One region of the Paenibacillus sp. FSL H8-0261 genome, then DNA from elsewhere that is predicted to be linked to it. Evidence: predicted binding sites of a transcription regulator. Region 1 holds the regulator's gene; each other region holds the start of a gene.
The links. The regulator NrdR, encoded in region 1, represses ribonucleotide reductase genes. The targets are predictions, from matches to a motif close to AACACNATATATNGTGTT.

Region 1 (4,937 bases):
GTCGGCATAGGTAATATTTATGTAGATGAGTCGTTACATCGTGCAGGGATACATCCTGAAGTCAGCGCCAAAGATCTTTCGGATGAGCAACTTGATCAGCTGCATCACGCTATTGTCAGTACGCTGACGGAAGCGGTAAACGCTGGTGGTTCGTCTGTAAAATCATATGTGAATGGTCAAGGTGAGAGCGGCACTTATCAGCAGCAACTGTTGATTTACGGTCGTAAAGATCAGCCGTGTAACCACTGTGGAACGATGATTGAGAAAACGGTTGTAGGTGGCCGCGGCACGCATTATTGTCCAAGCTGTCAGCGTAAGGTTGAAAACTGAAGAAGTAATTAGGTTGGCACCCACTACTTGTCCCGCCCATATACTGTGTGAAGAATGCTTAATAGAGAACGGAAGCTGAATGAAGTGTATTCTTCAGTGTTCCGGTTCTTCACAGGAGGGATTGCGGGTGCTCAGCCCATTTTTTTCACTAATATTACTAGCTTTTGCTTTGAGTTTGGATGGTTTTGGCGTTGGTATTACATATGGACTGCGTAAAATGAAAATACCATTGCTCTCCATTCTGATTATCTCGCTTTGTTCGGGGGTAGTTATCTGTGTATCTATGCAAGTGGGCGTTCTGCTTGCCAAGGTAGTGTCTCCACATGCAGCTTCTGAGGTTGGCGCTGTTATACTCGTGCTAATGGGGTGCTGGTCGCTCGTCCAGATGTTAATGCAGAAAGAGAAGGAACAGACAGGTGAGCGTAAAGTAGGTAGTGAAGAAAATGTGCTATCCACAGAAGCTCGGGCAGAGGTAGCTGTTGATACTGAAGATGTTGTAGAACAGGTTACCATGGCTCTTGAGCAGGCAAAGTCGGCTGTCTTTTCCCTTGAGTTACGACGATTGGGGATTGTTGTACAGATCTTGCGTACTCCGTCTTCTGCAGATATGGATGATTCCGGGAGTATTTCTTCGATGGAGGCTATGCTGCTCGGGATTGCCCTCTCTCTAGATGCTTTTGGAGCTGGACTTGGCGCAGCATTGCTGGGGTTCAATCCGATATGGACATCACTTACAATTGCTCTGTTTAGTGGTACATTTCTATTGCTGGGCATGAAGACTGGATTAAGATTCGCCGGGAACTACTGGATGAAGCATGCTGCTGCACTACCCGCGTTATTATTAATTACAATGGGAATACTGAAGCTATTATGAGGTGAGTACATGATTATTGGCTTAACCGGAGGCATTGCATCCGGAAAAAGCACGGTGTCCGCACTGCTTGTGAGCAAGGGAGCGAGGCTGGTTGACGCGGATGTGATCGCCAGAGAAGTTATGCTCCCCGGTCATGAGGTGCTGGCTGCGGCTGTGAAACAATTCGGAAGCGAGATCCTCTCTTCGGATGGCACACTGAATAGGGGAAAGCTGGGGGACATTGTATTTCAAGACCCGGCGGCCCTGCAAGCCCTGAACAATCTGACGCATCCCGCAATCCGGCGGGAGATTAAAGAACGTATGAACAGCATGGAGGAAGAAGATCCAAAGAAGTTAACAATTGTGGATATCCCTCTTCTTTTCGAATCAGGACTCGAGAACATGTTCCATGAAATACTGGTGGTCTACGTGCCTCGTGAAGTGCAAATCGCTCGATTAATGGAACGTAACGGACTTTCTATAGAACAAGCAGAAGCACGCTTAAATGCACAGATGGATATTGAAGCGAAGCGTAACAAAGCGGACTATATCATTGACAACAGTGGCGAACTTGCGCACACTGAGCAACAGGTTGCTGTTCTTTGGGACAGGCTGGGCTTATCATGAAATGGTTACGTAAAAAAAGAGTCCTTCTTCTGTTATTCATTGGTTTTACTGCGATATTGTTTCTGAGTACGAACTGGATGTCCTGGTTTTATCCGATCCATTATAAAGATGAGATCCGTAAGCACAGCGTTACGTACGATATTGACCCATTTCTAGTGGCTTCGATTATCCGAGTGGAAACGAACTTCAAAACTGGACGAGAATCCAGAAAAGGTGCTATAGGTTTAATGCAGCTTATGCCGGATACCGCCAAATGGGCCCTTGAAAAGGCCAAGCTTCCTGATGTTTCTATGGAGGAGCTAAAGCATGAACCATCAGCAAATATTGAACTAGGTACCTGGTATCTTTCAACATTATCCCGTCAATTCGAAGGTAAACGTACAGCGGTTATCGCTGCATATAATGCTGGACCGGGTAAAGTTCAAAAATGGCTGGATGAGGGGATCTGGGATGGAACGGATGCTACGATTAAGGATATTCCGTTTGGTGAAACCCGCCATTATGTACAGCGCGTCAACTATTACTATGATCAGTACACGGATATTTACAACGAATTCTAAAACCGTGTTATGTATAAAAAGAAGCATTAAACGATCTTGCGATCGTTTAATACTTCTTCAGTAAGCTTATGTGGACAGGTTATTTGTATTGACCTGCCAATTGTTGTTCTGCCAGGGTTACAAGACGTTTAGTGATGTAACCACCGATCGAACCATTTTCATAAGAAGTTTTATTGCCTTGGTAACCATCTGGGGAAAGCGTGATTCCGAGTTCTTGGGCAACTTCATATTTAAGTTGTTCCAAAGCACCACGGGAATTTGGAGCTACAAGGTTATTGGAGCTGTTGTTTTGGCTCATTGCTGTTCACCTCCTCTGTTGGTAACTGTATTATGTGCCGGACTTGCCATAATCATTACAATAAAAAAACGGTGATTTCTGGAAAAAATGAAATAGCCCTTTAAAAGCCGGATGTTTAACATACCGGGACTAAAAACATTATGTAATAGGAAGTGATGAAGCTTATGAAATGCCCTTACTGTGATCACACAAATACTAAAGTGCTCGACTCGCGACCAGCGAATGAGAATAAGTCCATCCGCCGCAGGCGTGAATGTGAGCGTTGCAGCAAACGGTTTACAACCTTTGAAATGATCGAGGAAACACCGTTAATCGTGATCAAAAAAGACGGCAGCCGTGAGGAATTCAGCCGTGATAAAATTCTACGTGGTTTAATCCGGGCTTGCGAGAAACGCCCCGTTTCTGTAGAACGTCTAGAGAAGATCGTCTCTGAGGTGGAGAAATCCCTACGCGGCATCGCCGTAGCTGAGGTAGAGAGCCAACAGATCGGTGAATTGGTTATGGAGCAGCTCTATCCAGTAGATGAAGTCGCCTATGTTCGCTTTGCATCCGTATACCGCCAGTTCAAGGATATTAACATGTTTATGAAGGAACTGAAGGGTCTGCTATCTAAGAGCACTGGGGATCTGGACAGATTGTAGGGTTGTGGCTAGTCTAATGACTAAAAAAAGTGTTGACAGCGAAGGCGATTTTTTATATTATATAGGAGTCGCCTACGGCGCTTGGATTTGTCAGAATGACTTAAATACACCGAACTAAATTTTAGAATGTGTGATTTCATACATCTGAAAATTACGTTTGGGGCCATAGCTCAGCTGGGAGAGCGCATCGCTGGCAGCGATGAGGTCAGGGGTTCGATCCCCCTTGGCTCCACCAAACTTCATATGGACTCTTAGCTCAGTTGGTAGAGCAGTAGACTCTTAATCTATTTGTCCAGGGTTCGAGCCCCTGAGAGTCCATCCTAAAGAAACGGCAGAAATGCCGTTTCTTTTGTTGTTCAGGAAGCGGAGTGACTTTTTATTTGGTTTTGATCGTAGTATAGTTTGGGTAGATAAATCGTACAATGCAAAGAGAGCCGTGCGGAAACACGGCTCCCAGTGCAATAGCCGCTTTTAAGGGCGGCTGCTTTCAGGTATTACGGGCAGAAATAGACCGCATCCTTTGGACTAGGGCGGTCTATTTCTTTTCGAGGTAATTCAGAAGCTCAATGCTAAAAAGGTAGAACAAGTTGAAATGCAGGCTCTCCAGACCTATATTCCTGTTTGGCGCGAGGTATTTAAGAAAGCTTCTACTGCTAAAAAGAAAATGATGCTTAGTACGATCATTGAGTGTGTTAGGGTTTACCGAGATTCAGTAGAACTGACGTTAAAATTGAACATTAGCTCGTTTTTAGCGACTTCAAGTGTAAGTAGTCTAAAAGGTAATGATTATGATTTGAAGGCTGGCAAGCAAGTGCATGGCATTCATTATGGAAATCAGTTTTCAGGCATTTTCCAGCCTAATTCATCATCCCACACTGCATCGATATCATCCAGGTGAACATGCCATTCACCACCGTCTACTTTTCTACGTATCTCGGTCAAACATTTCAACCAATGAAATAAATCGTTCAGCAAATCTTCAATCTGATCCGTCATGGACAGCTTGGTAGCGCCAGCGAAGATCTCCGTTGATCTGGACGAATCGAATTTGTACACTGTGAAAGACTCCGCCCGGTCTTTCCCTTCAAAATCCTGATCATAACGTTGGACAATGGCTGTGATTGCTTGTTGTTCGCTTTCTGTTAGGACGTATTCCCTCGTGCATGTGTAATAAATAGAAACACTGATAAGTCATTCCCCCCAAACATAGAAATGGATGCGATATCCAGTTCCTGATTATTACCCTCCAAAAGTCGAAAGCAAACTAGGCCAAACCTGCATTCTGGCGCCGCATGAAGGACAATTCATTTCCCCGGCCAAATACGGCAATTGGTTCAAAAAAGAGGAATCGCCCAGCTGATCGGCTCGCTCCGCCAGTATTTGATGTTCCGCTTCAACGAATGCCTCAACGGGAGTAACCTCATGTGCTGCCTGAAGGGGTTCGAATACCGGATCTTCCGCGAATGCTTGTATACGACCGCCTTCTCCGCTCGGCCACAAGTAAGCCTCTTGATTACATGCTCCGCAAACGGCCACATATTCGTCGCCAGCCGTAAAATTCAGAAACATGTTTGCCACGCTCTGGGATTCCCGATAAGCCGCGTCTGCAATGAGAACATATCTTTTTT
Region 2 (4,937 bases), 500 kb from region 1:
TATTATGCACATAAATATAAAGGTTCTGACTCAGCGGATTATCAATCTCCCCTTCATACGTATCCTCATTTAAAAATCGCCCCATACTCGGATTATAATACCTAGCCCGTGTATTTTTAGAAAAGTGCCTTGACATCCGGTTCGGACATTGCATAATACTCTCAGCAGGTCGATTTGTGTCTGATATGGACCTTGGTGCTTTTCATTGTTCTCATATACATGTAACAATTGAATATGTAGATCATAAATTTCTTTGTATGTCATAATAACACCCCTCAGCAGTTAAAAAGTTAATTTTCTAAATATGCTTTTTTTATGTTCATTTATCCCAACTACTTGATTAACAAAAAAGCAACTCCCCTGTTGGCAAGTCGCTTTTAAAACACTGTATAGTGAATCTTTAGTTATTATCTAAGACCCTACCGCTTCGCCTTATAAAACTCATGATACAGCTTCATGAGTGCCCGCTTCTCAATCCGCGACACATAACTCCGCGAAATCCCCAGCTCCTTCGCAATCTCCCGCTGCGTCCTCTCTTCCCCGCCTGTATCCAATCCAAATCGACCAACGACAACTTCCTTTTCCCGGTCATCCAGAATATCAAGGTTGCGGTAAATCTTGCTCTTCTCGATCTTGAGATCGACCTCTTTAATGACATCATCAGCCTCGGAGCCAAGAATATCGATAAGTGTAATTTCATTACCTTCCTTGTCTGTCCCAATTGGATCGTGCAGAGATACATCTTTACGAGTCTTTTTTAGTGATCTAAGGTGCATCAGGATTTCATTTTCAATACAACGGGCAGCAAAAGTGGCCAGCTTTGTCCCTTTGTTCGGACGGTAGCTCTCAATGGCTTTGATCAGGCCGATCGTGCCGATGGAGATTAAATCCTCCATGTCTTCTCCGGTGTTGTCGAATTTTTTTACTATATGGGCGACAAGTCTCAAATTGTGCTCGATAAGCAAATTTCGGGCTTTAGCATCCCCTTCAGCCATCATGCCTAAGTATTTGCTTTCCTCCTGCTCCGAGAGCGGCTGTGGAAATGCGTTGTTCCTTACGTAGGATACCAGCAACGTCAGTTCTTTGATTAGCAACGCGATCGTACTTAAGAATCCAGGCAACTTGGCGACACCTCCCGCACTTGTACAATGAAACCGATCTGTTAGCCTTACGGGTTCATGGTCATCTTATTGTATGTGGGTAGATGCCTAGAAGTGCATGTACGGGGGAAATTGTACAAACCCATTGTTAGTCTCTCCGCTTTAGCTTCATTAATGTCCTCATCCATCTGCTCCCAGTTCTGCTCAACGGAGTGACGCTAATTTGTCATGATAAAAAAGATGCAGTAAGATCCATCACAAAAAACAACACAGCTGCCTTAGCAAACCGCTCCAACCTGCGTATTTTCGTGATATTAACACTTTAATAGAGCGTTTACTAGACCAATTTCCAACTAGTTAGGATGCACTTTTCATGTTGACTTTTCAACATATAGTGATTAAAATAAACAACGCACACTAAATATAGTATGCATATGATTTTCCAGTATTTATAGCTTATCTATTCAATCTTTACAGTAATATATACAGGGGGAGAGACTCCATGCTAGTCGCATACGATTCAAAAACCGGAAACGTCAAACGCTTCATTGGTAAGCTTAAGCTGCCAGCTGTGCAGATTGAAGAGCATATGACCATTGACGAGCCCTATGTGCTTATTACATATACCACCGGCTTTGGACAGATTCCAGAGAAGGTGTCTGCTTTCTTGAAGAACAATTATTCCAATTTGAAAGGCATCGCCGCCAGCGGCAACAAGAACTGGGGCGAGCTGTTCGCGCATAGCGCAGACTTGATTGCAGATCGGTACAATGTACCAGTTATCGGTAAATTTGAGCTATCGGGCACATTTGGTGATGTGGAACGAATTAAACAGGAGGTGAGCCGAGTTGCGGCATATTGAACTAAACAACATGTTGATGAAGAGAGACGAAAGTGGTTTCTTTCAATTGGATAAAGACCTTGAGGCAGTAGCCGAATTTATGCGGGATGTAGAACGGCGGAGCCTGGTTTTTGCGAATACAAAAGCCAAGGTTGATTATATGATTGAACAGGATTTCTACGAAAATTTTTACGAACAGTACAGCTTGGCTGAGATTGAAGATGTCTACCAAATTACCCATTCTTACAACTTCAGCTTTCCATCCTATATGGCAGCTTCGAAGTTCTATACGGATTACGCTGTAAAAAGCAATGACCGCAAGCAATATCTGGAGCATTATCCGGACCGTGTGGCGGCAGTCTCCCTTCATCTTGGACGCGGCAACGCCGCTACTGCCGGCATGCTTGCCCGTTCGATGATGGAGCAGCGTCTGCAGCCAGCGACCCCAACCTTCTTAAATGCCGGCAAGAGCCGTCGCGGTGAGCTTGTCTCCTGCTTCCTTATCGAAATGGACGACTCGCTTAATTCGATCAACTATGTGCTCAATACCTGCATGCAGCTGTCGAAGATCGGCGGTGGTGTGGCTGTCAACCTGTCCAAGCTCCGTTCCCGCGGAGAGACAATCAAGGGTGTCGAGGATGCGGCGAAGGGCATTATACCTGTGCTCAAGCTGATGGAAGACGGCTTCTCCTATGCTGACCAGATGGGTCAACGTAAAGGTTCTGGAGCCGCCTACTACAACATTTTTGGATGGGATGTTCTTGAATTTCTCGACAGTAAGAAGATCAACGCCGACGAAAAAACAAGACTCAAAACCCTGTCCATCGGCCTGATCATTCCGAATCGCTTCTATAAGCTGGCGAAGGACAATGAACCGCTCCATGTATTTGCCCCTTACAGTGTGTACAAGGCTTATGGCACGCATCTTGATGACATGGATTTGGATGAAATGTACGATAAGCTGCTAGCCGATCCACGTGTCAAAAAGAGAAAGGCCATGAGCGCACGGGATATGCTGACCAAAATCGCCATGATCCAGCTGGAATCTGGCTATCCATATATTATGAACAAGAGCAACGCCAATGAGGCTCATGCCCTGAAAAACGTTGGACAGATCAAAATGTCCAACCTCTGCACGGAAATCTTCCAGCTGCAGGAGACCTCAGAAATTGCTGACTACGGACAGGAAGATACCATCCGCCGTGATGTAAGCTGCAATCTGGCTTCCTTAAACATTGTCAACGTGATGGAGCATGGCAAAATCCGTGAATCGGTACATGAAGGTATGATCGCCTTGACTGCAGTCAGCGATATGACCAGCATCTCTAATGCCCCAGGCGTAGCCAAAGCTAACAAAGAGATGCACTCCGTCGGTCTCGGTGTCATGAATCTGCACGGCTATCTGGCCAAGAACAAGATCGCTTATGAGAGCGAACAGGCTCGCGATTTTGTCCGGACCTTCTTCATGACCATGAACTACCATTCACTGGAGAAAAGCATGGAGATCGCTGCTGCAACCGGCCGGTCTTTCCATGGATTTGAGGCTTCTGATTATGCTACAGGAGCTTATTTCGAGCGTTACCTGACTACGGATTACCGCCCTGTAACGCCAAGAGTACAAGAGTTGTTCGGAGATATTTTCATCCCATCCCCTGCGGACTGGGAACAACTGCAGGATGCAGTAAAAGCAAATGGGCTGTACCATGCTTACCGTTTGGCAATTGCACCGACAGCCAGCATTTCCTATATTCAAAATGCTACTTCAAGCGTTATGCCTATTGTAGAGCAGATTGAGACACGGACTTATGCTAATTCGACGACTTACTATCCAATGCCGTACCTGCGTCCAGACAATGTATTTTTCTATAAATCGGCTTACCAAATGGATCAGTTCAAGGTGATCGATTTGATCGCGGAAATTCAGCCCCATATCGACCAGGGCATCTCGACCGTTCTGCATGTGAACAGTGATGTCTCAACCAGAGAACTGGCCCGTTCCTATCTGTACGCGGCGCATAAAGGCCTGAAGTCGCTGTATTACACCCGGACCAAAAAGCTGTCTGTTGAGGAATGCCTCACCTGCTCGATCTAACTGGAAGGCTATAGCCGCAGAAAAGGAGATTGCCATATTATGACCGCTATCCAAGCCGTTAACTGGAACCGTCCTGACGACGATTTCTCATTGATGTTCTGGAATCAGAACATTATGCAATTCTGGACGGACGATGAAATTCCATTATCCGATGATAAAATGTCCTGGCTCACGCTCAGTGAGCAAGAAAAGGACTCCTATATGAAGGTACTCGGCGGACTCACACTGCTGGATACGATTCAAGGCGGAGTAGGTATGCCGCAGATTATGGAGCATGTCGAAGGTCTTCAGCGCAAGGCTGTGCTTGGCTTTATGGGCATGATGGAACAGATTCACGCCAAATCGTACAGTAGCATTTTCACCACTTTGTCCTCCACAGAGGAGATTGACAGTGTGTTCCGCTGGGTTGAAGAGAACCCTTATCTGCAGTTCAAGGCAGAGACCATATCACAATATTACAAAAAAATAGATTCACCCAAAGATCTGTACCTTGCCATGGCAGCCTCAGTGCTGCTCGAGAGCTACTTGTTCTACAGTGGCTTCTTCTACCCGCTTTATCTAGCTGGCCAAGGCAAAATGACATGCAGCGGTGAGATCATCGACCTTATTCTGCGGGATGAGAGCATCCATGGCGTATATGTCGGTGTGCTGGCGCAGGAGATCTTTGACGGGCTACCAGATGACGAGCAGCGTGAGCTACACCAGAAGCTGGTAGACCTCCTTAGACTGCTACATGAGAATGAAGAACGTTATACCGAGCAGATCTACGCTCCCATCGGACTGGTGGACGAGGTCAAGACCTTCCTTAGATACAATGCTAACAAAGCCATGATGAATCTGGGGCATGATCCGCTATTCGACGAGGAAGAGATCAACCCGATTGTTCAGAATGGCATCAGTACCC
Region 3 (4,937 bases), 360 kb from region 1:
AAATTTGCTGCAGGCGCTTGCTACCATAGATGATATCTTCACGTCTTATCATACCGGGCCCAATTCGGGGCAATGCAGGTACAATACCGAAGTAGCGGGCTAGGATGCTATCTTCTGGATTTGAGGAGGGGACATGAACCACATTAGATTCAGGTGATGTTGGATTCAATAGATCTGCGCTAGCCTCAGCATCTGTTGTGGCGCCCATCGCTGGGTTTCCGGTAATTGGCGGATTCAATGCTCCGATGCTGTGATTTACCGTTGGCGGAACTTCTATAGCTGCCTGGCTATCGTATTTTTCCGGATCAAATACAAAAGTGAAAGAGAGTGTCTCCGGATCAACACCAGTACGTTCCACGAACCCCCAGTAATAAGGTCGATCTGTTAGCATTCTGTCAGCTCTTGGCGATAGCTTTACAGTTACGTGAATGGGCGATACTTCAATAATGGAGCATTCTGTCGCCTCCAGATAATCCATTACATGTTTGCGTACTTCCTGTGAGTTGAGGGTCATGTCGCAGTCTCACTTTCCTTTTTAATACCCTGAGTCAACTCACTTAGGGATTCACCGATATGATCTAACTCATGTCGCAGCTCTTCATCGGAGCGGGATTCGAGCATGATTTTGTATAAACTTTTCTCCAGTGATTCTTTCTTCTCAAAACGCTCCAGAATCACATCCAGCCCGCCAATGACCATTTCGAACATATTGATCTTCTCGTGTAGCAGATGAAGGATATGTTCTTCAATCGTACCTTGTGTGGACAAATTATAGATAACCACGTCATTTTCCTGACCTAACCGGTGCACCCGCCCGATCCGTTGTTCTACTCTCATGGGATTCCAAGGCAGATCGAAGTTGATCATGTGGTGACAGAACTGCAGGTTAATGCCCTCACCACCCGCCTCAGTAGCGATCATGACTTGAGCACGACCGCGGAAGAGGTCCATCATCCAGTCCTTTTTACCACGATTCATCCCGCCGGAATAAGAAACACACATTAGCCCATGTTCGCGGAAATACTGAAGCAAATATTCTTGAGTCGCGCGATACTCCGTAAAAACGATGACCTTTTCATTCATTTCTTGAATGAGAGATAGTGTTGTTTCGGCTTTGGTATTGGTCTTAACCGTACGAAGTGTCTGCAATAGCTCCATCATCCGATCGCGTTTCGGCGAATCAGCAGGCAGCTTCTTGATCAGATTAACTAAAGTGATGAAGACGGCATCCCTACTGCTGCACACCTCACGCTGAAGCGTTACCAAGGAAAGCATGCTGCTAAGATTGCCGCCTGATTCCTGATACTGATCTTTAACAAAAGAAGTGACAGCGTCATATAATACTCTCTCTTCCTGTGAAAGAACTAGCGGAATATTACGGACTTTTCGTTTCGTAAAATTAACTGGACCTTCGCCACGCCGATTGCGGATCATCACCTTCGATAGCTCGTCCCTTAGCTGACCTTCATTCTTAGGTTGGCGTTTATCAACGACGAAATTCGAAGCAAAATCACCCTGATTTCCTAGTTGCCCCGGTTTCAGTAAAGTGATCAAATTAAATAGCTCGCCCAGATCATTCTGAACGGGAGTAGCGGTTAGGAGCAGGCAATATTTTTTGCGTAATTGCTGTACAAATAGATAATTGGTCGATTTCTTGTTCTTTAGCTTATGCGCTTCATCAATAATCAACATGTCATATTCATTTTCCAGCAGCATCTCTTTATGAGGATCGCGCTTCGCGGTATCCATAGATGCGACGACAATCGCATTCCCCCAGGAATATGCTTTTTTCTGTGCAACAGCAGAGATGCCAAACTTGGCATTCAGCTCGCGGACCCACTGCAATACGAGGGAAGCGGGTACCAGAATAAGCACTTTAGAGACTAGACCGCGGACAAGATATTCCTTGAGTACAAGTCCTGCTTCAATCGTCTTTCCTAGTCCAACCTCATCTGCAAGAATCGCGCGGCCCGACATCTCAAACAAAACCTTATGCGCGGTATCGAGCTGATGAGGAAGCGGGGATAATCCGGATAAATGTTTCATGCATTGCAGCTCATCGAAGCTGGTTACTAGACCCGTTTGTTCACCTTGCACAGCAAGCTTGGACAGACGGTAGTCTCCCCATGGACCACCTTTATCTAGTTTGAGTTCTAGATCCTGCAGCCAATTCCGGTCAAAAGAAAGAGGAACAGGCAGTATAGGCGCTGACTTTCCACCTTTGTGAGGTAGAGAATTACGGAATAATTGCGTCATGGTACAGCCTCCTCAGGTGCTATTTCATATCATCATTCGTAGGAGTAGTATGCTCTTAAACAAGAGAATTCATAACCTTCTATTTTTCTTGATAGCCTTTAAAAAAGAGAGTAAAAGCGAGAAAACGCGGCAAGGTTTGCGATATTTCGGCTGCTTAACTCTATTTTCGAAAAAGACCTTCGATACAATATGTGGTATAGTTTAAAAGCTGACGCACACAATATATTGTGACAAAAGCATGAAAATGTGATTTTTTTAAAGTGCGTAGCTGCTATTTGTTATTGACAAGATGAACTTCCTACATACACCCGTAAGACGGAAGATAAGTGTAAGGAAGTTTTTGTTGTGGGTCACAAAATGTACGCCCACACCTGAATTGGAACTAATATTTACTACATTGCGGGAGGTTTTTCTATTGGGTAAAGTGGAACGGAAGCAACGCCTTGAAGGGCTAAGTGAAAAAATATTTTTGGATCGTTATGCTTGGAAGGATGCCGACAGCAATAATGCTAAAGTGGGCGATGTTGTACTCGTTCTAACAAAGGATGATCCGAAGTTTCCCACGAAGGAAGTCGGAGAGATCGTAGAACGTAACGGCAGAATCGTAACCGTGAAGACGCGCAGCGGCGAACTTGTGAAATCAGATGTTGAAAAGCTGACGCTTAATATAGAAAAAACACCAGAGGAAATGTGGGATCGTCTGTCTACAGCTATGGCTTCTGTGGAGAAGACGCCCGAGCTTCAAGAAGAATGGGCAGGCAAATTCCGTTCGATTCTGGATGATTGGAAGCTCGTACCGGGCGGACGTATTGCAGCGGGTGCAGGCGCTAGTGAAGAACTAACATTATTCAACTGTTATGTGATCCCTTCTCCAAAAGACAGCCGTGGCGGCATCATGCAGACATTGTCTGAAATGACAGAAATTATGGCTCGTGGTGGCGGTGTAGGGATTAACCTATCCTCTCTACGTCCACGCCGGGCAATTGTGAGAGGTGTTAATGGTTCTTCCAGTGGTTCTGTATCTTGGGGCGGTCTGTTTAGCTATACCACTGGACTAATTGAACAAGGCGGTAGCCGCCGTGGTGCACTTATGCTCATGATTAATGACTGGCATCCAGATGTGGAGGACTTCATTACCGTAAAGCAAACGATGGGTCAAGTTACGAATGCGAACCTTTCGGTATGTGTGAGCAATAGCTTTATGAAGGCTGTAAAAGAAAATCTGGATTGGGATCTCGTATTTCCGGATACTACAGATCCAGATTACAACGATGTGTGGGATGGCGATCTAGACAAGTGGAAGGCTGCGGGCAAAAACGTTATTCATTATCGCACCGTTAAAGCGCGTGATGTGTGGCGCACCATTATTGAATCCGCTTGGAAATCCGCTGAGCCAGGCGTTGTGTTCATGGAATACTACAATCAGATGTCCAACAGCTGGTATTTTAATCCGATCATTTGTACGAACCCATGTGGGGAGCAAGGACTGCCAGGCTGGGGAGTCTGCAATTTGTCTGCTGTGAACCTGTCCAAATTCTACGATGAGAAGAATCATGATGTAGACTGGGAAGATCTCGCGACTACGACGCGTTATTCCGTACGTTTCTTGGACAATGTCATTGATAAGACGCCTTATCATTTCCCGGAAAATGAAGCGAATCAGAAAAACGAACGCCGTGTGGGTCTCGGAACGATGGGTCTTGCTGAGCTGATGATCAAATTGAACATCCGTTACGGTAGCCCGGAATCTTTGGCGTTTCTGGACAAGCTTTACGGCTTTATGGCTCGTGAAGCATACCTTGCTTCTGCAGAGATTGCTGGGGAGAAGGGATCTTTCCTAGCTTTTGACACAGAGAAATATTTAATGAGCGGTTTTATGAAAAATATGCTCGAAACGTATCCAGAGGTTGGTGAAGCGATTCGTAAACATGGCATGCGTAACGTTACAGTGATAACACAAGCACCTACAGGTAGCACAGGTACAATGGTAGGCACCTCGACAGGTATTGAGCCTTATTTCGCCTTTAAATATTTCCGTCAAAGTCGCCTTGGCTACGATGAGCAGTTCGTTCCAATCGCCCAAGAATGGCTTGAAGCTCATCCAGGTGAAGAGCTGCCAGATTATTTCGTGACTTCGATGGATTTATCAGCTAAGGATCATATTCGTGCGCAAGCAGCGATTCAACGCTGGGTAGATAGCTCGATTTCCAAGACAGCCAACTGCCCGTCTGACTTCACAGTAGAAGAGACGGCTGAGCTGTATGAAATGGCCTTCGATCTGGGATGCAAAGGCGTTACAATCTATCGTGACGGTAGCCGTGACGTGCAAGTGCTGCAAACCTCGAAGAAGGAAGATGCAGTAGAAGAGGTAGCTCCAGCAGTTGAAGTTGCAACGACTCCTGAAGCAAATGTTGTAACGGCAAGCCCAGCACCTCAAGCTCCTACTAAAGAGCTGGATAAACAATACAAAAAACGTCCGCAGGTTCTGCGCGGCGCAACCTATAAGATCAACACACCTTTTGGTATGGCGTATATTACGATCAATGATCTAGATGGCACACCGGCAGAAATCTTCCTGAATGTAGGTAAAGCAGGTTCTGATGTCTTTGCGATGGCAGAAGCACTCGGTCGTGTCTGCTCCTTGTTCCTCCGTTATGGAGATCATGGTGAGAAGGTAGAAT

Region 2: a site for NrdR is predicted at 1,514-1,531, ahead of nrdI (class Ib ribonucleoside-diphosphate reductase assembly flavoprotein NrdI). Genes of this name have one in related genera too.
Region 3: a site for NrdR is predicted at 2,471-2,488, ahead of MHI27_RS10570 (adenosylcobalamin-dependent ribonucleoside-diphosphate reductase). Genes of this name have one in related genera too.

What each region holds. Positions count from the first base shown of each region.
Region 1 is NZ_CP150297.1:2,085,370-2,090,306, forward strand. It holds gene mutM (DNA-formamidopyrimidine glycosylase) at 1-330, shown strand, start outside; gene MHI27_RS09055 (MntP/YtaF family protein) at 458-1,204, shown strand; gene coaE (dephospho-CoA kinase) at 1,214-1,810, shown strand; gene MHI27_RS09065 (lytic transglycosylase domain-containing protein) at 1,807-2,370, shown strand; gene MHI27_RS09070 (alpha/beta-type small acid-soluble spore protein) at 2,450-2,668, opposite strand; gene nrdR (transcriptional regulator NrdR) at 2,833-3,309, shown strand; tRNA gene MHI27_RS09080 (tRNA-Ala) at 3,469-3,544, shown strand; tRNA gene MHI27_RS09085 (tRNA-Lys) at 3,555-3,627, shown strand; gene MHI27_RS09090 (hypothetical protein) at 4,144-4,365, opposite strand; gene MHI27_RS09095 (hypothetical protein) at 4,549-4,937, opposite strand, start outside.
Region 2 is NZ_CP150297.1:1,583,932-1,588,868, reverse strand. It holds gene MHI27_RS07025 (hypothetical protein) at 1-85, opposite strand, end outside; gene sigK (RNA polymerase sporulation sigma factor SigK) at 420-1,121, opposite strand; gene nrdI (class Ib ribonucleoside-diphosphate reductase assembly flavoprotein NrdI) at 1,603-1,962, shown strand; gene nrdE (class 1b ribonucleoside-diphosphate reductase subunit alpha) at 1,949-4,033, shown strand; gene nrdF (class 1b ribonucleoside-diphosphate reductase subunit beta) at 4,073-4,937, shown strand, end outside.
Region 3 is NZ_CP150297.1:2,445,890-2,450,826, forward strand. It holds gene MHI27_RS10560 (YqhG family protein) at 1-514, opposite strand, end outside; gene MHI27_RS10565 (DEAD/DEAH box helicase) at 511-2,256, opposite strand; gene MHI27_RS10570 (adenosylcobalamin-dependent ribonucleoside-diphosphate reductase) at 2,672-4,937, shown strand, end outside.